DNA from 4 places in the Priestia sp. 10L35 genome. Region 1 is predicted to be linked to each of the others. Evidence: riboswitches for the same ligand, from Rfam matches in the RefSeq annotation. Region 1 holds a riboswitch; each other region holds the start of a gene.

Region 1 (5,127 bases):
AATGAGCCGTTATACTGCTCATTTCTTTTTGTTAAGTTGAGCTTTTATTGAAGCATTTGAGGTCTCTTTCACTAGAGAGCCCATTGTGAATAGCATATCTTTTTTTTACAAATGATAGTTGTGATATGATGAGGCAATAATATATTAGACAAAAAGCTGGAGGTTACTTAGTATGCCATTACTTAGATTTGATGTAATAGAAGGAAGAGATGAAAAAGAGTTAAAAACATTACTAGACGCTGCTCACCGAGCGATGCTAGAAGCCTTTGGCGTCCCGGAGCGCGACCGTTATCAAATTGTACATCAGCATCCTGCTCATGAAATGATTATTGAAGATACAGGTCTTGGCTTTGAGAGAAGCAAGGATTTGGTTATTATAAGTGTAACGAGTAAACAGCGAACAGAAGAGCAAAAGCAAGCTCTTTACAGATTAATTGTAAAAGAGCTTGGAGAGAGTTGCGGCATTCAGCCAAACGACATTATGATTTCGATTGTTGAAAACAGTAATGCTGACTGGAGCTTTGGCATGGGAGAGGCTCAATTCTTAACTGGGAAATTATAAAACGGTTTATTATCTAGAGAAGCCCTTATTTCTAAGGGCTTTTTCTCATTTTGTCTATAAAAATATTATTCTCTTAGTCACATCTTACTCAAAATTAAATACAGACATCTGTCAAATGAATGATACAATAAGCTTATATGCCATTTTGAGTGGAAAAACCATAAAAGAGTTCGGCGTACTAATTTTAGAACAACAATAAATTTACATAAAGATGTAAAGATTTAAAGGTTAAAAGAGAAGTGTATAAAATCTGTAAAACAAAAGAACAGTTACGCGTTAAACATAGGAGTAAAAGGTTCTTCACGTGTTTTTTCGGATAATAAGAGAAAGTAATTTTGATCATTGAGGAGGAACTTAGAATGTTTGGATTTGATGCAGATGTATCGCCATTAGTGCGAATTAAAGTAATTGGGGTCGGCGGTGGAGGAAATAACACCGTTAACCGTATGATTGAACACGGTGTACAAGGAGTAGAATTTATCGCCGTTAATACGGATGCTCAGGCGCTTAACTTATCTAAAGCAGATGTGAAAATGCAGATTGGTGCGGCCTTAACGCGAGGATTAGGTGCAGGAGCTAATCCAGAAGTGGGAAGAGAAGCAGCCGAAGAAAGCAGAGAACAAATTCAAGAAGTACTGCAAGGCGCAGATATGGTATTCGTAACAGCTGGCATGGGCGGAGGAACCGGTACTGGAGCAGCTCCGGTTATTGCCCAAATTGCCCGTGAACTAAATGCTTTAACAATTGGAGTAGTCACTCGCCCGTTCAAGTTTGAAGGAAATAAACGTACGAAGCAAGCAGTAGGCGGTATTACTGCGATGAATGAATCGGTAGATACTCTTATTGTGATTCCAAACGACCGCTTGCTTGAAATTGTCGATAAAAAGACGCCTATGCTTGAAGCATTCCGTGAAGCAGATAATGTTCTTCGCCAAGGTATTCAAGGTATTTCAGATTTAATCGCTGTTCCGGGGCTGATTAACCTTGACTTTGCTGATGTAAAAACAATCATGTCTAATCAAGGATTTGCGCTTATGGGTATCGGACGAGCTTCTGGATCAGACCGGGCAATTGAAGCAGCGAAAAAAGCGATTTCTAGTCCGCTGCTAGATGCATCGATTGATGGAGCAAGAGGCGTGCTGTTGAACATTACGAGCGGCAGCAGCCTGAGTCTTTACGAAGTACAGGAAGCAGCAGATATTGTCACGTCTGCTTCTGATCAGGACTTAAATATGATTTTTGGGTCCGTGATTAATGAAGATTTAAAGGACGAAATGATGGTAACCGTTATTGCCACTGGATTTGATGATGAAGATGTTTCACCATCAGCTTCTACTTCTAGAGTTTCAAGAGCACGCTACTAAATTAAATAACCAGTTTTTATGGTGGCAATTGTTTTTCAATTGCCTTAAAAGGGAATCCGGTGCAAATCCGGAGCGGTCCCGCCACTGTAACAAGGAGCCTTATGTCAAAAAGCCACTGTCTATTTAGAGACGGGAAGGCGGTATAAGGCAATGACTTGAAGCCAGGAGACCTGCCATAAATCGCAGCACACAATAACCTACGAGGATAGGGAGGTGTTTTGGCAGAATCAAAAATAAGATAAACAAGGGATACGTTTATCTGAATTTGTTTTGAAGACAAGCACTTCTTTTTAGAAGTGCTTTTTTTGTGTATTAAAATAGAAGGTGGAAAGATCAATGATAAATAATAAAAAACTCGTATCTATGATATTTCTTGTGTTACTTTGCCTCACTGCTTGCGCTCCTAATGAAGAGAGCATAAGTATAAAAGAAAGAAAGAAAACGGATAAAAGTGTGACGTTTTTATTTAATTTTACATCTGCAACGCTTGATCCTCATACGGATGATAATTATACAGCAGTTCGTGCGGGAGTAGGGGAGACGCTTGTTAAAATCAGCAATGATTTAAAAATAAAGCCCTGGCTTGCTGAAAAGTGGAAAACGGAAGATAACGGTCTTACGTGGACATTTACGATAAGAAAGAATATTACGTTTCAAAATGGTAAAGCGCTAGATGAAAATGCCGTTAAGTCTTCTCTTCAAAGAACGATAGATCAAAGTTATGCGATGAAAAACGCTTTAAATATTAAAGAAATGAAAGCGAACGGTCATGCGCTGACAATTACATTAAAAGAACCAATGCCTAAATTTCCTTCTGAGTTAGTGCATCCAAACACAGCTATTATAGATGTTGATGTTTCTAATATAGCTAAGAAGCCTATTGGCACAGGTCCATTTCAAGTTTTGACTTTCGATCAAGGAAATCAAGTGAAGTTAGAAAGATATGAACATTATTGGAATGGGAAAGTAAAATTGAAAAATGCGATCTTTGCATTTAACGAAGATGCTAATGCGCGAGTTGCGGCTCTTCAGTCCGGAACAGCCGATATTATTTATCGCCCGCCTTTAGAAAGCTTGAGCACTTTACAAGCGAATTCGTCTTTCAAAGTAAGTGGAGTACCTAGTGTGCGTACTCATTTATTGCTTTATAATCAAACCAATGACGCATTAAAAGACGAAACTGTAAGAAAAGCTATCGATACCTTACTGAACCGGAAAGAAATTGTCAGCAGCATAATGAACAATCAAGCGGCAGCGGCTCGAGGTCCATTTTTACCCCAATTTCCTTTTGCTGATAATACTGCTAGTGAGACAAAAGGAATAGCATATGCTAAAAAATATTTAGAGAAAGCAGGCTATCAACTCAAAAATGGCAAAGTAATCAAAAATGGAAAGCCATTATCCCTCTCTCTTGTCACATACAGCTCATTGCCAGAACTTCCTTTGATTGCTCAGCTTATACAGTCTAATGCGAAAGAGTTAGGAATTAATATTAAGATTCACCTAGTTGAAGACAGCGATGAATATGTAATGGCAAAAGATGATTGGGATTTAGCATTGTACAGCCTTATCACAGCACCTAGAGGGGATGCCAGCTATTATTTAAGCACGAACTATTTGCCGGGCGGTGGTTTAAATGCCAGCCGGATTAATGACGATACGCTAACAAAAATGATAGAACAGTTAAATTCAACAGTAGATGACGCAAAACGAGATCAGCTAGCCAAGCAAGCAACCGCTTTGATTAATGGGGAAATGCTGACGTCATCGATTGTACATCCAAACATTGTTGTTGCTTATAATCAAAAAGTGAAAAACTGGACAACAAATCCAAGCGAGTATTATATGCTGACTCAGCATTTAGACGTAACGCCATAGTCAATATCGTTGTTCCTATAGGAAAAAGAGAAAGGATACAATGATAGATAAAAGGATGTGACAGTAAACGTGCAAGAAGTACAAATGTATCAAATTAAAGAAGTAAAAGAAAAGGATGCTGAAGTGATTCAGTTTGTCATGAATATGCGGAATGAGCTATTTCCTATGCTGGAAAAAAATCAGCTTTCTGTGGATTTGCTTCATTTTAATGAACATTATGTTCAAGCGAAAGGCGCTGCTTTTTTTGCAGCTGTCACGGAAAATCAACAAGTAATTGGAACAATTGGTTTATACGCTTACGATGGAAGGTTTCATGCATTAAAAAAGCGATATGAACATAAAACTGCAGCCGAGATTGTAAAATGCTATGTCGATCCAGCATACCGGCGTCTAGGCATTGGACAGCAGCTGTTAAAGGCAGTGGAACAATTTGCTCAAAATCATTTTTATGACACGTTGTATCTGCATACTCATCCTTTTTTACCGGGGGCTATCCCATTCTGGATTTCACAAGGTTTTATCGAAAGGCTTGCTGAACAGGATGAGCCATGGAATACGCTGCATATGGACAGAAAAATACAACCGGTCGTAATGTAACGATATTATACAGTAATTACCATGGAATCTAGATAAGAGCTCATGCTATAATGAACGTACTTACATTTATAGCCTGTAGGGCAAGTCCTTACAGAAAAGAACCACGTTTCGAATTGGCTGAAACGTGGTTTTTTTCTACGAAAAACAAATAACAAAATATTTTTAAAAATATCTATGAAATCGCTTTCAAAATAATGAAATATATTATATAATTACTAGTGTTGTGTTGTACTTTGTTAGTGTTAAATCAATATCCTACATGTGTGAGCCGATTGCCTTATGGTAGTCGGCTTCCTTTTTTATGGTAGAGTCTAAAAGGAAATAGCATTCGTTAAAATGGCTGTAATTATCATCACAATAGTTGTCCCAAAGGCCCACTTGAAAAGAAACTTTTGATGCTCCCCGAAATCTACTTCAACCAGCCCAATCAGAATGAAAGTAGCGGGTACCAAAGGAGATAGGGGAAACCCAGTTGTGGAATGTCCCAATAAAGCTGCTCGTCCTATTTCTACAGGGTCTACACCAAAATTAGCTGCTGTATGGCTAATAACAGGTAAAATGCCAAAATAATAAGCATCAGGTGAAAATACAAAGCTAAGAGGAAGGCTCGTTATTGCTACAACTAAGGGAAGGTGAGAGCCCAGCCATTCAGGAGTGAGGCTGACAATGGTATTAGCCATGGCATCCATCATTTTTGTTTCTGTAAAAACGCCTGTAAAGATTCCG
Region 2 (5,127 bases), on a different contig from region 1:
CATCGTATATTGGTCAGGGTGGACGACAATTTCTTGGCTGCTAGGATCACAGCTTCTAATGGTTGTTATCTACGTAGCGTTTAAGAAATACGTACCAACTGACGTTGTAAAATTTGCACAGCAGCTTAAATCTGCTTGGTGGCTAGTTGCTTATTATATTATTATGCTTGTTATCTCTTATCTAGGTTCATTTGGTGGAGGACAAGGTGTGCTAAGCAACCCGCTTGACTTAATTTTAATTGCCCTTGTTTCACTTGGTATTTTCTACTGGGCGAAATACACAGGTTTACCAAAAGCAGTTATCGATACAGATGATTAATAAAAAACACGGCATGAATTCATGCCGTGTTTTTTATTTGTAGAGCTACTTACTCTATTTATTTATTTATTTATCAAACAGCCATGTTTTTAAAATAGCAGCATACTCACGAAAGTAGGCTTGAAGTTTAATTGAATTTGGTGTTTTTGCACCTAAAGGATAAACGTCAAAGCCTTGACGTTTGGCAATAATAGAGGCGCGAAATAAATGAAAATCACTGCTAACAAGCACGACTTTTTTGTGTTGAATATCAACTTTCTGTTTAGTAAAAGTAAAATTCTCAAAAGTAGAAGTTGACTGATTTTCTTTTATAATTCGATTCTTCTTAATTCCTTCTTTCCGCAGAAAACGATAGGCTGCCTCTGCTTCAGAAATTTCTTCATCGGATCCTTTTCCACCCGTTACGATAACTTTTGTTTGTTGATTGGCTTGTAAATAAGATAAGGCCGTCTTTACTCGTTCTTTTAAACTAGGAGACATTTGGTCACCATCTACTTTAGAACCTAAAACGAGCACATAATCTGCGTTTTGTGGAACAGGCTTGTGAGCAGTTTGATACATACAAAAAGATATGATTGCTATATAAAGAACAAACACGCTGATAAAGACATAAATGATTTTTTTCTTCAACTGTGAGCACCTTCCTAGCTATTCCATAAGATGTTTGGAAAATAATTGTTATTATAGCATACGAGACCCAAATAAGTATAAACACAGTAATATATAATAATAGAAGAAAATCGTTATTGTGAATGGTTATAAAATTCGTTACAATAAAGAATAAATGATTTTAAAAGTGCCTCTAAGGAGGATAATAGGGAAATCGGTGTAAATCCGGTGCAGCCCCCGCTACTGTAAATGTGGATGAACCTGCAAAGACCCACTAGTCAAGCTAGGAAGGGTGCAGAAGTAAAATGAAGCATAAGCCAGGAGACCTGCTTTTAAAAACCCCTTATTTTTCGGTGGGAGAAATAAGTCAAGACAATGTGTTAATGAGCGCATGACCAAACCTTGACTTCTACAGTTAAGGTTTTTTTATGTGGTAGGGAGTGGAAAAAGTGAAAAAAGGAAAACCGCTTATGATTCAAGGAACGCACTCAGACGCTGGAAAAAGCATGATTGCTACAGCATTTTGCCGTATTTTTAAAGAAGACGGCTATCAAACTGCACCGTTTAAATCGCAAAATATGGCGCTTAATTCATACATTACAATGGATGGAAAAGAAATTGGCAGAGCGCAAGGAATTCAAGCAGAAGCGGCTGGAGTAGAAGCAACAACCAATATGAACCCTATTTTAATTAAACCAACTCGTGATCATGAATCTCAAATAGTTGTTCACGGAAAACCGCTACGTAATATGTTTGCTTTTCAGTATCGGCAAGAATTTTTTAATGAAGGTTTGAACGTTATCACGGAAGCTTATAAAGAGCTTGCCAATCATTATGATCGAATTGTGATTGAAGGCGCTGGAAGTCCTGCCGAAGTCAATTTGAACGATCGGGAACTCGTAAATATGCGTGTTGCAAAAATAGCAGAAGCGCCTGTTGTGTTAGTAGGAGATATTGATAAAGGTGGCGTTTTCGCGAGCCTAGTCGGTACTCTTCAATTGCTTCCAGATGAACACAAGTCTAGAGTTATCGGGGTGTTAATTAATAAATTCCGAGGAGATTTAGAACTTTTAAAACCAGGGTTGAAGTGGTTTGAAGAATACACGGGTGTTCCGGTTCTAGGAGTTATTCCTTATATGAACAACGTGGAAATTGACGCGGAAGATTCGTTATCACTCAGAAATTACTCAACGCTTGTGAATCCGTTAAAAGAAATTGATATTGCGGTTATCTCGTACCCGCGCATCTCAAATTTTACAGACATCGATCCTTTAAGCTTAGAAGAAGACTGTCACGTGAGGCTTGTAACCAAGCCGTCGCAATTAGGTACGCCTGATTTAATTGTTTTGCCAGGAAGCAAAAATACGATTGAAGATGCTCAGTTTTTACAAGAAAGCGGCCTGGATCTAGCCATTAATCAAGTCTTGAACACAACGAACGTTCACGTCATTGGCATCTGCGGAGGATATCAAATGCTAGGGGAGACAATTACAGACCCTGATGCAGTAGAATCTCGGATTGAGTCCATTAAAGGGCTGGGCTTGCTTCCAGTGGAAACGGTTATGACAACCAGCAAAAAAACAGAAAGAGTTTCTGGGTATGTCCAGTTAGAAAATGAAAGAGTTTCGATTGAAGGCTACGAAATTCATATGGGAAAGACGGTTTCTAAGAGCACCACGAAAGCTTTTGCAGTGGTAGAGCATGAAAAAGAAGGAACGGTTAAAGACAATGTCATTGGCACGTATGTTCATGATGTGTTTCATAACGATTCTTTGCGCAGAGCTTTGCTTAATCAAATTCGTAAACATAAAAAATTGCCGCCTATTACGGACACATTCAACAGTCGCCTGCAAAAAGAGGAGTCTTTTTCAAAAGCAGCAGCATATGTGAGAGAAGCCGTAGATATGGAAAAGCTGTATCAGTTAATAGACAACTATAAAAGTCCGGAGCAAACACAAAAAGTATAGCTTGTAGAGGCTTTCGCTTGTTTTTTTACCAAGAACTTTAGTACGCTATTCTACGTTGCCCAGTTCAACAGTCTAGCACTCGTAACAAATAAAAGATGATTGTTTCCAACTTAATGCATGGTGGAAGCATGGTTTATGGACAGGAAAATGAATGGTTAATGTAATATAAAACATCACGCCTCGTTTCCTAGAGGAGCTGAACGTATTGATTTTTAAACGTATTTTTTTTAACAAAGCATCTATTTTATACATAGTCAGTTTATTTATTGTATGTACTTCGATAATTATGGGCGTATTTATTGGTACAGTTTCGTTAACCGTAGGAGATACAATCAAAATTATTATTGGCCACCTTACCGGGCTATCCTTATATCACGGTCCAGAAAACATGGATTTAATCATTTGGCAAATTCGTTTTCCAAGAGTACTGGTGGCATTTTTAGTAGGAGCTTCACTTTCAATAGCAGGGGCTGCCTTTCAAGGGCTATTAAGAAACTCGCTTGCCGATCCTTATACGATTGGGGTTTCCTCAGGTGCAACCCTTGGCTCTGTCATGGCAATTTATTTTCATTGGAGTATTTTTGGTTTGTCTATCTTCACGCTGCCTGTAGTCGGCATTGTATCTGGTTTTATTACTCTTCTTTTAGTTTTTGGTATTACGAAACTCGCAAGCGGCAATTTGGCCAATGAAACCATCATCTTAGCGGGGATTATTTTATCATCCTTTATGAGCGCGCTTATTTCATTAATTGTGGCTCTTTCTCCCGAAGAAGATGTAAGGCAGGTTTTATATTGGCTAATGGGAAGCGTATCAATGAGAGGATGGTCTCATATTCAAATTTTAGGGCCGTTCTTTTTGATCGGTACAATTATGCTGTTGTTACATGTAAAAGAGCTGAACGGCTTAGCATTTGGCGATCAATCCGCTCAGTTTATGGGAATAGACGTAAAGAAGAAAAAAAGAATGATTTTAATAGGTGCATCCGTATTAACAGGGGCTGCGGTATCAGTATCTGGGGCAATTGGATTTGTTGGCTTAGTTATCCCCCACGTAGTTCGTCTCGTAGCGGGAGCTAATCATAAGCATGTACTGCCGCTTTCTATTTTAATTGGAGGAAGTTATTTGGTTTTAGCAGATTTATTGGCACGAACGATATTAGAACCTCGTGAACTGCCGATTGGAGTCGTAACTGCCTTAATTGGTTCGCCGATTTTTACCCTGCTCCTTGTAAAAGAACGTATGCGGAAAAGAGGAATATCATGATTGAACTATATAATGTGACAGGAGGATACGATAAGCAGCAGCCGACCGTTCGTGACATCACGTTCACCGTAGACAAAGGTTCTTTTGTCGCTTTACTAGGACCAAATGGAAGCGGGAAAACAACGCTTATTCGCTTAATTATGAATGTATTAACCATTCAATCAGGAGAAGTGAAGGTGGAAGGAAAGTCAGTGAAGGCTTATTCACCAAAACAACTGGCGCAAAAAGTTGCAGTCATGACGCAAGAAAATCAAATTGGGCTAGAATTTACGGTTCAAGAAATTGTTTCACTTGGACGTTACCCTTATCAGGCAAAAGGATTGTTTAGCACTGTATCAGCACAGGATGAAGAAGTGGTGGAAAGCGTGATGAAATTAACAAACGTCTGGCACTATAGAAATCATACTTTTCAATCGCTAAGCGGTGGAGAAAAACAGCGGGTTTTACTGGCTAAAGCACTAGCGCAAGAACCTGACTACTTACTTCTTGATGAACCAACGAATCACTTAGATGTAAAACATACAATGGAACTGCTTCAGCTGTTAAAAACTTTACAGCAGGAAATGAGCTTGACGGTCCTAGCCATTTTGCATGATCTCAACATTGCCTCGCTGTTTGCAGATAATGCCGTGTTACTGAAAGATGGAAGAGTAGAAGAAACGGGGATGGATGCCATTTTTCAGGATGCAGCTACGTTAAAAAGAGTATATGGCGTTGATTTGCATGTATTTCACCATCCTGCTGTGAATAAGCGACAAATTGCTTTTGTGCCGCCGTATCAATATCCAGAGACGGACTTCCATGAGTTGTATAAGTTGCAAAAGGAACCGGGCAAGCTATGTTTATCCTTTGTTCGTCCTTTGAGAACTCTTTCGCTGGGTTCCAATGAAACAGGTCTAGACTGGTGTCAAGAAATTGTTCAACAGCAAAGCAGTGCTAACGCGGCGTGGAAATCTGCGTCTTTATCT
Region 3 (5,127 bases), on a different contig from region 1:
CCGCCATCAGTATAGCATGTTGGAGAATAAGATTGAAAATAAGGGACTAACTTGTACATAATTAAAGGATTTTTCAAGTGATCTTCAGAAAATTTTTGTATGCCAAATGGTCTAATTTTATATTTCCACTTGACTAAGGACAAACATCACACTACAATGTGTAGTGTGATGTTCATAATGTTATAAAATTATCCAAATAAGAAAGACTTTCTGATTTAATTGCTACATTTCTTTTTTCGGGCTTTAACACTACATAATGTAGTGTTTTTCAAATACACTTAAAGGAGGAAGTAAAGTGAATAAAAACGTCGAAATTGGTTCACTTATTATTCGTTTAGTATTAGGTTTTACATTTTTAGTACACGGCTTTCAAAAATGGCAAGGCGGGATTGAAAATACAGTAGGGTTCTTCGATAGCTTAGGAATCCCTGGTTTCATGGCATATATTGTTGCAACCATTGAACTTGTAGGTGGGATTCTTATTATTCTTGGCCTAGCAACAAGAGTCGTATCTGCTTTATTTGTGGCAGTTATGCTTGGCGCCATTTTTACAGCCAAGCTTAAAAGCGGATTTGTTGGCGGGTTTGAATTTGATATTGCCTTAATTGCCATGTCTGCTCACTTATTTCTTGCAGGAAGCCAGTTCCTTGCTCTTGATGCAGTGGTATTCAAAAAGAAAGAAACTGCCTTTTCTCTTCAAGAAGAAAGCAGTAAATAAAAAAAGAAAGCTTATACTCTCCCAATATAAGCTTTAAAATTAGTTCCCGCCGTTTGAGGCGGGCTTTTTTTATATTTGCAGCAGCAAATTCGCAAATAAAGAAGAACGCTCGGACAACGTATCAATTTGAATATGTTCATATTCTGCATGTATTCCTTTTCCGCATGCTCCTAATCCATCCAGCGTGGGAACTCCAATGGCCGCTGTAAAATTGCCATCACTTCCGCCGCCCACAGCTGCTTCTTCCAATTTCATACCCAGTTTCGCCGCGATTGACTGAGCGCATTCAAATAGCTCTTCCGTTTGTTTAGACTTGACCATCGGAGGACGATTCATGCCTCCCGTTACTTCGAGCTTAATCCCTTTTAAAATGGGTGTTAAATTCAAAATAATATCCGTCATGCGTTTTGCTTCTTCTTCTGTAGAAACACGTAAATCCACGTGCGCTTCTGCATATTCCGGCACTACATTTGTACCGCTGCCTCCCGTAAATGTCCCAACGTTCACCGTTGTACCTTTTTCATAATCTGTTAAGCCCTGCAAGAAAATCACTTGGCGCGCCAGCTCTTCAATCGCATTGATTCCTTCTTTGTGGTGATTACCCGCGTGTGCTGCTCGTCCCCATACTTTTACGGTGAAAATCCCCGCTCCTTTGCGTGACGTTTTTAACGCACCTGAACCCGCCACCGCTGGTTCCGCTACTAGCACTGCTTCACTTCTTTGTGCTTCTTCTTCAATGTATTTTTTAGAAGAAATTGACCCAATCTCTTCATCCGAATTACAGAAAAACACAATTTTTTTATCGAGCGATAAGCCAAGCTCTTGAATCGCTTTAATCGCCCATATAGATTGTACAATGCCGCCTTTCATGTCTAAAATTCCCGGACCATACAGCTTGTTTCCCTCCGTTCTTAGACTCAGCCTCCCCTTTTCCCATACCGTGTCAAAATGACCGATAATTAAAAGCTGCTTTTCTCCTTCTCCAATCGTAAATTTCAAGTGGTTTCCTACTTCTTTTTCTTCTATGATTTCGTACCCTACCCCTAACCGCTTTTGAAACAGCTGCGTTAAATACATTCCACACTGATCTACTAACTCTTTACTGTAGGACGGTGATTCTTTTTTCACAAATCCAATTAAATCTTCAAGCATATCTTGTTCGTGTTCTTTTAAATAACTAAACACGCTTTGTTCTACCATTACCTGACTCAAATCAATTCCTCCTCCAAACAACCCCTGCTGCTTGCATTAAATGCTTTTATTTATTTTACGTATAACTATGTTCTACGTTTCACATAACGACCTTAAATTATCCTTAATTATAATGGTTTTCAGACAATTTTCCATCCTTTAAATACAGATAATACTTTAACTTATTCATAACCGACCGAAAATAGCCATAAACTTCAACAAATTCATACAAAAAAGCTTCAATCTTCAACAGATTAAAGCTTTCGTTTGACTAATTGACATTTATTTTAATATTTTTCCCTTTTGACTTCACACTCACAAAAACAAACATAGACACTAAAAAAATAAACAGAATAACGCCAACCATTTCAAAGTTTACTTCGGCCCATGGGTTAAAGAAAGTGAATGCTAAATAGAACGACACACCATACGCGAGGACAACAATAACCCAGCCCATCAAGCGGGAAGCAGATTGTCCAAATTTACTCGATTCATTCACCATTTTATGTACAATCATCGAATCGATTGTATCTGTAAGCATCATGCCAAACATAAACACTAGTCCCAACAAAAGTGGCGTATACTTGCCTGCGTTCCCTACAGCTAGAGACCACACGGCCGTTTGACTGACCGTTTCGGCTGCTAAAGCGAACAATGCCCCTACAAGAATAATTAAAAAAGGATTCGTTGTTCCTTTTGCGATTTTCGGAATAAACTTCCCTTTTAATCCGCTCAGCTGAAACTCTTCTTCTTTATTTTTAGTTCGAAGCAAATGATATGTGTTTAATGTTCCAATCAGAAAGAGAGAGATAATGGATACCCAAGATGCAAAATGATCAAAATATGATGGAAACGTAAAATTCTTCATCACCACGCCCAGCACCCCGGCCGTGACGGCCACCATTCCTCCATGACCTAGTGAAAACAGCGTTCCAACCCACGGGGCAAAACGGCTGCCCATTCTCCAATTATATCGGGTCTGGCCATCAATAAAAGCTAAGTGATCTGCATCCAATCCGTGCCTGATTCCTAATAAAAAGACAAGTAAAAAAACTGATAAACCTTCCATTTCCTACACTCCTTTTTTTAAAATAAAACGTAAAAAAGCCTCAATTCTATAGAAATTGAGGACGTGTCGGCATATGAAAATAAACAGCAATTGCTCACTGCGTACCTTGATACACCGCCTCTTTCCTAGAAGAGTCAAGTGTACAGAATAGGTAGGTCTCCTGGCTTGAGATCATCATTTTCTACCGCCTTCCCCATTTTGAGTGACGATAAGATAGAAAACTCCCTGCTTACAGTGGCTGGACCGCTCGAGATTTGCACTCGATTCCCTGTTACCTCTTACGCTATGTAAGAGCACCTAAACTGTGCGAATGATTCATTTTCTTCCTCATTATACTAGTACCGCTTACAAATGAATAGAGAAAATTCAAATAAAAAAGCCCTGCTAAGCTTTACATGCTTAGCAGGGCTTTTTAAAGCAATTAAACTACTTCTACCGTTACGTCTACGTTGCCGCTGATTGCTTTTGAATACGGACAGTATGAATGAGCTAGGTCTACATATTTTTTCGCTGTTTCTAAATCTAAGCCTTCGATATGTGCTTCAAGCGCTACTCCAATTTTCACTCCTTGATCAGCTTTATCAGGAAGCAGCTGAACAGTAGCTTTTACTTCACTGCTTTTGATTTCTACGTTATGTTTTTTCAACATAAATTCTAACGCGCTGTTGAAACAAGCACTGTATCCAGCTGCAAACAGCTGCTCTGGGTTTGTTGCTGTTGTTGCTTCTCCACCAAGCGCTGGAGGTGTTGCAACGTCTAAGTTAAAGATGTTATCTAAAGAGTGAACTTCTCCTGTTCTTCCACCTGTGTTAACGACTGTTGTTTCATATAAAGCTTTCATGTATAAACCTCTCCTCTTTTTCATTAATTTTATTAAAAGTTTTTTATTTGTCGTTTCTGTGATTTAATTGTACACAATTTAATTTTAAAAAACAAGTATTAAATACATTAAAAATTTCCCAATAAAAAAAGCCGCGTATTTGCGACTTTTTCTTAATAATATTGAGACTGTTCGTCATAAGCTGATTTTCGAAAAATAGACAAGTTGGTAATGGACCTCATCAGTTTCGTATTAAAAATAACATAATGAATAAACAGCGCCAGCACGCAGCCTAAAACGGCTCCTGTTAACACATCGAATGGATAATGAACGCCAACCCATACGCGTGAAAAGGCAATGAGTACGCCCATGACAACCCACATGCGTCCTGAACGTTTGAAATGCAGCCAAATGGTAAAAGTGATAACTAATGCAGATGTAGCATGATCGCTTGGAAATGAAGAATTTGCGGCGTGATCAACAAGCTGATTCACGTGGTGAGAGATAAACGGACGATCTCGATAAGCAAATAAACTAATCACTTTATTGATAATGACTCCTGTGGCACAAGCACACAAAGCTTGAAATGCTACAACACGGCTGCCGTTTTTATTAATAAGTAAAAACAAGCCGAGTAAAACGATAAGTACATACTGGGCATAATCTGCAAAGAATACCATCAGCGAATCTAGAGGCTTTACGTGTGAGGCATACTGATTCACCGCGTGGAAGATGGTATAATCTACTGAATTAATAGCTGATAACATAATCGAAATCCTTTCTTATTTTTAAATGTCATTAGCTATCTTATCAGTTTCTTGAGAAAATGAACATATTTTTGTCAGAAGCTTCCTAACTGGTATTTATAAATAATGTATTCAGACTGAGTAGTAAACCAACGGACTTTCGCCCATTAACTCACCTGTGAGTGATCCACAATATTTTTTTGCAAAAAGATTTCCTCTAAAGAAGGTTCTTCGACGTGAACTTGATAAATGTCGATGCCGCATTGAATCAATTCGCGAATAATAAGAGGAATATTTCTTTCTTTTTGAAGCATCACTTTTGTGTACATGTGATGGTATTCAACTTCGGGACTCAACGTACGGAAAAACTGTTGAATATATTCTTTATGACTGCTTGGGTAGGGATCATGTTTAATCATCACCGTTTTTTTCGCTTGATATTGAAAGCGCAGCTCTTCCATTGTACCTTCTATTAAAATGACCCCATTTTTCATAATCGCTACACGTGTACAAATCTTCTCAACTTCATTTAAATTATGAGACGTCATAAAAATTGTCTTGCCTTGATTTTGGAGTTCTCTTA
Region 4 (5,127 bases), on a different contig from region 1:
GGAACCGCATATGCTCGATGGATGAAAGTCAACTGTGCGAAAGGAGCAAGAAAGTGAAAAGGTTAGGTCTAGCAACTCAGATTCTAATTGGACTGATTTTAGGCGTAGCTGTAGGTGCTATTTTTTATGGAAGCGATACAGCCATTTCTATTTTACAGCCGGTTGGAGACATATTTATTCATTTAATTAAGATGATTGTCGTACCGATTGTGATTTCAGCATTAATCGTAGCGGTCGCAGGAGTAGGCGATATCAAAAAATTAGGTAAGCTTGGCGGAAAAACAATTCTTTATTTTGAAATTGTTACAACCATTGCTATTGTAGTGGGGATTATTGCCGCGAACTTATTCCACCCTGGTGCAGGGGTTGATATGGGACATATTGAAAAAAGCGATATTTCTCAATATGAGGCAACGGCAAAAACGTCTGAAAGTACAGGCATTGCTCAAGAGCTTCTTCATATTGTTCCAACAAACGTCTTTCAATCGGTAGCAGAGGGCGATCTTTTACCAATCATTTTATTTTCCGTACTGTTTGGTGTAGGCGTAGCTTCGATTGGAGAGAGAGGAAAACCTGTTTTAGCCTTTTTTGAAGGCGTCTTGGATGCAATGTTTTGGGTAACTAATTTGGTGATGAAATTTGCTCCAGTAGGTGTATTTGCACTTATTGGTGTTAATATTATAAAGTTTGGTGTCGGATCACTTATTCCATTAGGAAAATTAGTGTTCGCCGTTTACTTCACCATGATTTTCTTTGTGCTTGTGGTTCTTGGAATTATTGCTAAAATGGCTGGAACAAGCATGTTTACGCTGATAAAAGTGTTAAAAGACGAGCTGCTTCTTGCTTTTACAACGGCAAGTTCAGAAGCCGTTTTACCATCTCTTATCAAAAAGATGGAAGACTTCGGTTGTTCTAAATCGGTTACATCGTTTGTTATTCCAACAGGCTACACGTTTAACTTAGATGGTTCAACCATTTATCAGGCGCTGGCATCGCTGTTTATTGCTCAAATGTACGGCATCGACCTTTCCATTATGGATCAAATTCAGCTCCTTCTTGTGCTAATGTTAACCTCAAAAGGAATGGCTGGTGTACCGGGAGCATCGTTTGTAGTTGTACTTGCTACACTTGAATCTATGGGCTTCCCTCTTGAAGGCATGGCATTTATTGCAGGAATTGACCGCATTCTTGATATGATGCGTACCACAGTTAACGTAGTAGGAAATGCTTTAGCTGCAATTGTGATGTCAAAGTCTGAAGGCGAATTTGATAAGCAAAAATCATTAAATTATACAAATGAATTAAAGAAATCAAACATAGCTTAAAACAAAACAAGCTGGGCAGCTGCCCGGCTTGTTTTGTTTGGAGCTGACTGTTATCTTTTTTGAAACATATGGTAAAATAAAAGAAATGAGAGACAAAGGAAGTGTCATAATGACGGAAACTGTTCAGTTAATTAAAAAGCTTGTTTCGATTCCCAGTCCTTCTGGAAATACAGAAAAGGTAATTTCATTTGTCGAAGACTATATAAAAGAGCTAAATATTCAAACGTATCGCAATCGAAAAGGAGGCTTAGTCGCTACTATTCCCGGTAAAGATACAGATCACCACCGCATGCTGACGGCTCATGTCGATACATTAGGTGCTATGGTAAAAGAAATCAAACCGAGTGGACGTCTGAAAATCGACTTGATTGGAGGGTTTCGCTACAATTCTATTGAAGGAGAATATTGTGAAATTGAAACTTCATCAGGAGAAGTATTTACAGGAACCATCCTTATGCATCAAACATCTGTTCATGTGTATAAAGATGCAGGGAAAGCTGAGCGAAATCAAGAAAATATAGAAATTCGATTGGATGAAAAAGTACATAGCGCAGAAGATGTTCGCAGCCTTGGAATTGAAGTAGGCGACTTTGTTTCGTTTGATCCTCGTGTAGAAATAACAAAAAGCGGTTTTATTAAATCTCGTCATCTCGATGATAAAGCAAGCGTAGCTTTATTGCTTCAGCTCATAAAAACAATTCAAGAAGAACAGATCGAACTGCCATACACTACGCATTTTCTCATTTCAAATAATGAAGAAATTGGATACGGAGGGAATTCGAACATTACGCCTCAAACAGTAGAATACTTAGCGGTTGATATGGGTGCTATGGGAGATGGACAATCTACCGATGAATACACCGTGTCTATTTGTGTAAAAGATTCAAGCGGCCCATATCATTACGGTTTGAGAAAGCATTTGGTGGAGCTAGCTAAGCAGCATGATATTCAGTACAAATTAGATATTTATCCGTTTTACGGATCAGATGCTTCTGCTGCTATTCGTGCCGGACACGATATCGTACACGGCTTAATTGGTCCAGGAATTGATTCTTCTCATGCGTTTGAGAGAACGCATCAAGATTCATTAAACCATACGTATAAGCTTCTTTATCACTATGTGCAATCGAACATGGTTCTGCTTTAAGAAAGCAATATTTAATTAGTGTATTTTTATGCAAAATAAAGAGCGGGACGTGATTGTGATGTCTGTACTTTCCTTTCCTAAAAAAGAAGCCGGCTGTCCGGCTTCTTTTTTTAATAAATACTATATATTTTTTACTGGTGAAGCAACAGTTGATTAAAAAAGCACCTTTTTAAAGAGGTATAATATTGCTTAAACCTTTTGTACATTTTGTTCATTTACAGAAGTTAAAATGTTTTTAAATTTTTAAAAGTTTCTTGTGACAAGTTTTGTAGAATGGGTTTTCAAAAGGAAATGGTTTCGGCATAATGTGGATATAGCGATCACTACAATAATCGGAGGCGAATCTTTTCATGTGGGTACTGACGGTATATGCTGGAAAAGAAATGAAAATGTTTGAATTTGAAACTGAAAAGCAGGCGAGAGAAGCTTTTGCCAAAACAAATGGCTGTAAAGTTCTTTCAGAAGTGGTGTATTATAATGATCCTCATTTAACATTAGTAGCTATATAATGAAAAAACAAGAGCTGACTTTATGCTCTTGTTTTTTTATAGGTGCTTGTATCTTCCGAAAAGAATAGAGTTGAAATAAAAAAAAATGTACGCTATGATATGGTAGTTACTTCTATTATTCTGATAGTTTAAAAGGTTCATATATATCAAACAGCAACAGTAAAGATGCCAAGAAGGCTTAATAGGGAAACTGGTGAAAGACCAGTACTGCCCCCGCAACTGTAAGTGTGGACGAACGAGTATAACCACTGTGAAAAAATCACGGGAAGGTTCTCAAGTAGAATGATACACAAGTCAGGAGACCTGTCTTTATTGTGAAGTTTCTATTTCTCCGGGGAGCGGGAAGGGAAACGTTGGCTTAAAGTGGCATTCGTGTACACTCTTATTCTGACGTTTTACCCGCTCGCATATTAGCGAAGCGGGTTTTTCTCGTATCGAAAAACTACATATCGTGCAAAAAAGGTGCGCAATGTTCACATTGCGTTAAATGGGAAGTCTGGTGTGAAGCCAGCGCGGTACCCGCCACTGTGAAGAGGAGCTGATTGCATATGCCACTGTATTTGGGAAGGCGCAATCAAGTGATGAATCGAAGTCAGGAAACCAGCCTTTTTCTAATGCGAAGCTTACCCTACGGGATATAGGTGGAAGTGCAAAAACTTAGTTTGAATTTTCTGCGCCTCTATCATTGATAGAGGCGCTTTTTTTAGTAAAGGAGCGAATGAGTGTGACGACGTGGAACTTAAACGGAACAAAACATCACGTATTGATTTGTAATGGAAGCAGCTGTATGAGAAAAGGTGGAGAAGAAGCCACACAAGCTATTCGAAATAAAGTGACGGAACTGGATTTGGATGAAACGGTTCATACAACGCGTACGCGCTGTAACGGACGATGCAAAGATGCTCCTGTAGCTATCGTCTATCCTTCAGGAGATTGGTACAAGCAGGTCACTGAAACCGTGGCTCACCGGATTGTCGAAGAGCATTTAGCAGGAGGCTGCAGTATAAAGGAATCGCTTATTTATGAATATGATCAAAATGGTTTCGTTTCTCCGGAAAACAGTGACTCCATAGAGGGAATTGACAAAGTAAAGAGTAACGCATAAAGGAGGAGCTAGCATGAAAGGTAAACTGTTAGTTATTGGATTTGGGCCGGGAAGCTTTGAACATATTACACAGCGAGCAAGAGAAGCCATTCAAGAAAGTGATATGATCATCGGTTACAAAACCTATGTGGAATTAATTCAAGGACTGTTAACGAATCAGCAAATTATTAGTACGGGAATGACCGAAGAAGTAAGCCGTGCACAGGAAGCTGTAAAGCAAGCTGAAGCAGGAAAAACCGTAGCTGTCATTTCGAGCGGAGATGCAGGAGTATACGGAATGGCAGGCCTTGTGTATGAAGTGTTGATTGAAAAAGGCTGGAAAAAAGAAACGGGCGTAGAGCTGGAAGTAATTCCTGGCATTTCGGCTATCAATTCATGCGCATCTCTCCTTGGAGCGCCCGTGATGCACGATGCTTGTACGATTAGTTTAAGTGACCACCTTACGCCTTGGGAGCTAATCGAAAAAAGAATTGAAGCAGCTGCACAAGCAGATTTTGTAGTGGCTTTTTACAACCCAAAAAGCGGAAGACGAACAAGACAAATTGTTGAAGCGCAAAGGATTCTATTAAAGTACCGTTCTCCTGATACGCCTGTTGGTCTTGTGAAAAGCGCTTATCGTGACCGTGAAGAAGTCGTAATGACTAACTTAAAAGACATGTTAAACCACGAAATAGGCATGCTGACTACCGTTGTTGTCGGAAATTCATCTACGTTCTTTTACGACGATTTAATGATTACACCGCGCGGGTATCAGCGGAAATATACCCTCAACCAAACGGAGCAGCCGCTAAGACCGCATCAGCGACTTCGAAAAGAAGCAGAACCATGGGCTCTCGATCAAGAAGAGACTGTAGAGCAAACAGCTTCAGCAATTGAAGCAGTTCAGACCAAATCAGAAGAAACAGCAACTTCACGAGCTCTTGCAGAAGAAGCGCTTCAAGCAATTTTAGGTGAAACCACTTCTGCGGTCGTACATCAGCCAATAGAGTCAATTTTCGAAGTGGCGGTTAGCCCAGGACTTGCAAATAAGAAATTCACGCC

The links. A riboswitch is a leader RNA that binds a small molecule or an ion and turns the genes downstream of it on or off. The one in region 1 is predicted to bind cobalamin.
Region 2: another riboswitch for cobalamin. It lies ahead of AC1DEF_RS12385 (cobyric acid synthase); the one in region 1 lies ahead of nikA (nickel ABC transporter substrate-binding protein).
Region 3: another riboswitch for cobalamin. It lies ahead of AC1DEF_RS23785 (HoxN/HupN/NixA family nickel/cobalt transporter); the one in region 1 lies ahead of nikA (nickel ABC transporter substrate-binding protein).
Region 4: another riboswitch for cobalamin. It lies ahead of AC1DEF_RS06705 ((2Fe-2S) ferredoxin domain-containing protein); the one in region 1 lies ahead of nikA (nickel ABC transporter substrate-binding protein).

Annotation. Positions count from the first base shown of each region.
Region 1 is NZ_JBFTKA010000009.1:101,549-106,675, reverse strand. Features, by position in the region: gene AC1DEF_RS24615 (hypothetical protein) at 1-5, shown strand, start outside; gene AC1DEF_RS24610 (tautomerase family protein) at 173-562, shown strand; gene ftsZ (cell division protein FtsZ) at 922-1,926, shown strand; cobalamin riboswitch at 1,929-2,118, shown strand; gene nikA (nickel ABC transporter substrate-binding protein) at 2,263-3,804, shown strand; gene AC1DEF_RS24595 (GNAT family N-acetyltransferase) at 3,874-4,401, shown strand; gene AC1DEF_RS24590 (CitMHS family transporter) at 4,713-5,127, opposite strand, start outside.
Region 2 is NZ_JBFTKA010000003.1:268,404-273,530, reverse strand. Features, by position in the region: gene AC1DEF_RS12395 (APC family permease) at 1-319, shown strand, start outside; gene AC1DEF_RS12390 (YdcF family protein) at 386-949, opposite strand; cobalamin riboswitch at 1,097-1,276, shown strand; gene AC1DEF_RS12385 (cobyric acid synthase) at 1,369-2,895, shown strand; gene AC1DEF_RS12380 (FecCD family ABC transporter permease) at 3,101-4,159, shown strand; gene AC1DEF_RS12375 (ABC transporter ATP-binding protein) at 4,156-5,127, shown strand, end outside.
Region 3 is NZ_JBFTKA010000008.1:92,252-97,378, forward strand. Features, by position in the region: gene AC1DEF_RS23775 (DoxX family protein) at 296-718, shown strand; gene AC1DEF_RS23780 (M20 family metallopeptidase) at 788-1,951, opposite strand; gene AC1DEF_RS23785 (HoxN/HupN/NixA family nickel/cobalt transporter) at 2,181-2,978, opposite strand; cobalamin riboswitch at 3,112-3,294, opposite strand; gene AC1DEF_RS23790 (organic hydroperoxide resistance protein) at 3,400-3,819, opposite strand; gene AC1DEF_RS23795 (undecaprenyl-diphosphatase) at 3,972-4,565, opposite strand; gene AC1DEF_RS23800 (ABC transporter ATP-binding protein) at 4,712-5,127, opposite strand, start outside.
Region 4 is NZ_JBFTKA010000002.1:151,669-156,795, forward strand. Features, by position in the region: gene AC1DEF_RS06685 (cation:dicarboxylate symporter family transporter) at 54-1,325, shown strand; gene AC1DEF_RS06690 (M42 family metallopeptidase) at 1,435-2,472, shown strand; gene AC1DEF_RS06695 (hypothetical protein) at 2,501-2,629, shown strand; gene AC1DEF_RS06700 (hypothetical protein) at 2,823-2,981, shown strand; cobalamin riboswitch at 3,128-3,306, shown strand; cobalamin riboswitch at 3,425-3,604, shown strand; gene AC1DEF_RS06705 ((2Fe-2S) ferredoxin domain-containing protein) at 3,706-4,086, shown strand; gene cobJ (precorrin-3B C(17)-methyltransferase) at 4,100-5,127, shown strand, end outside.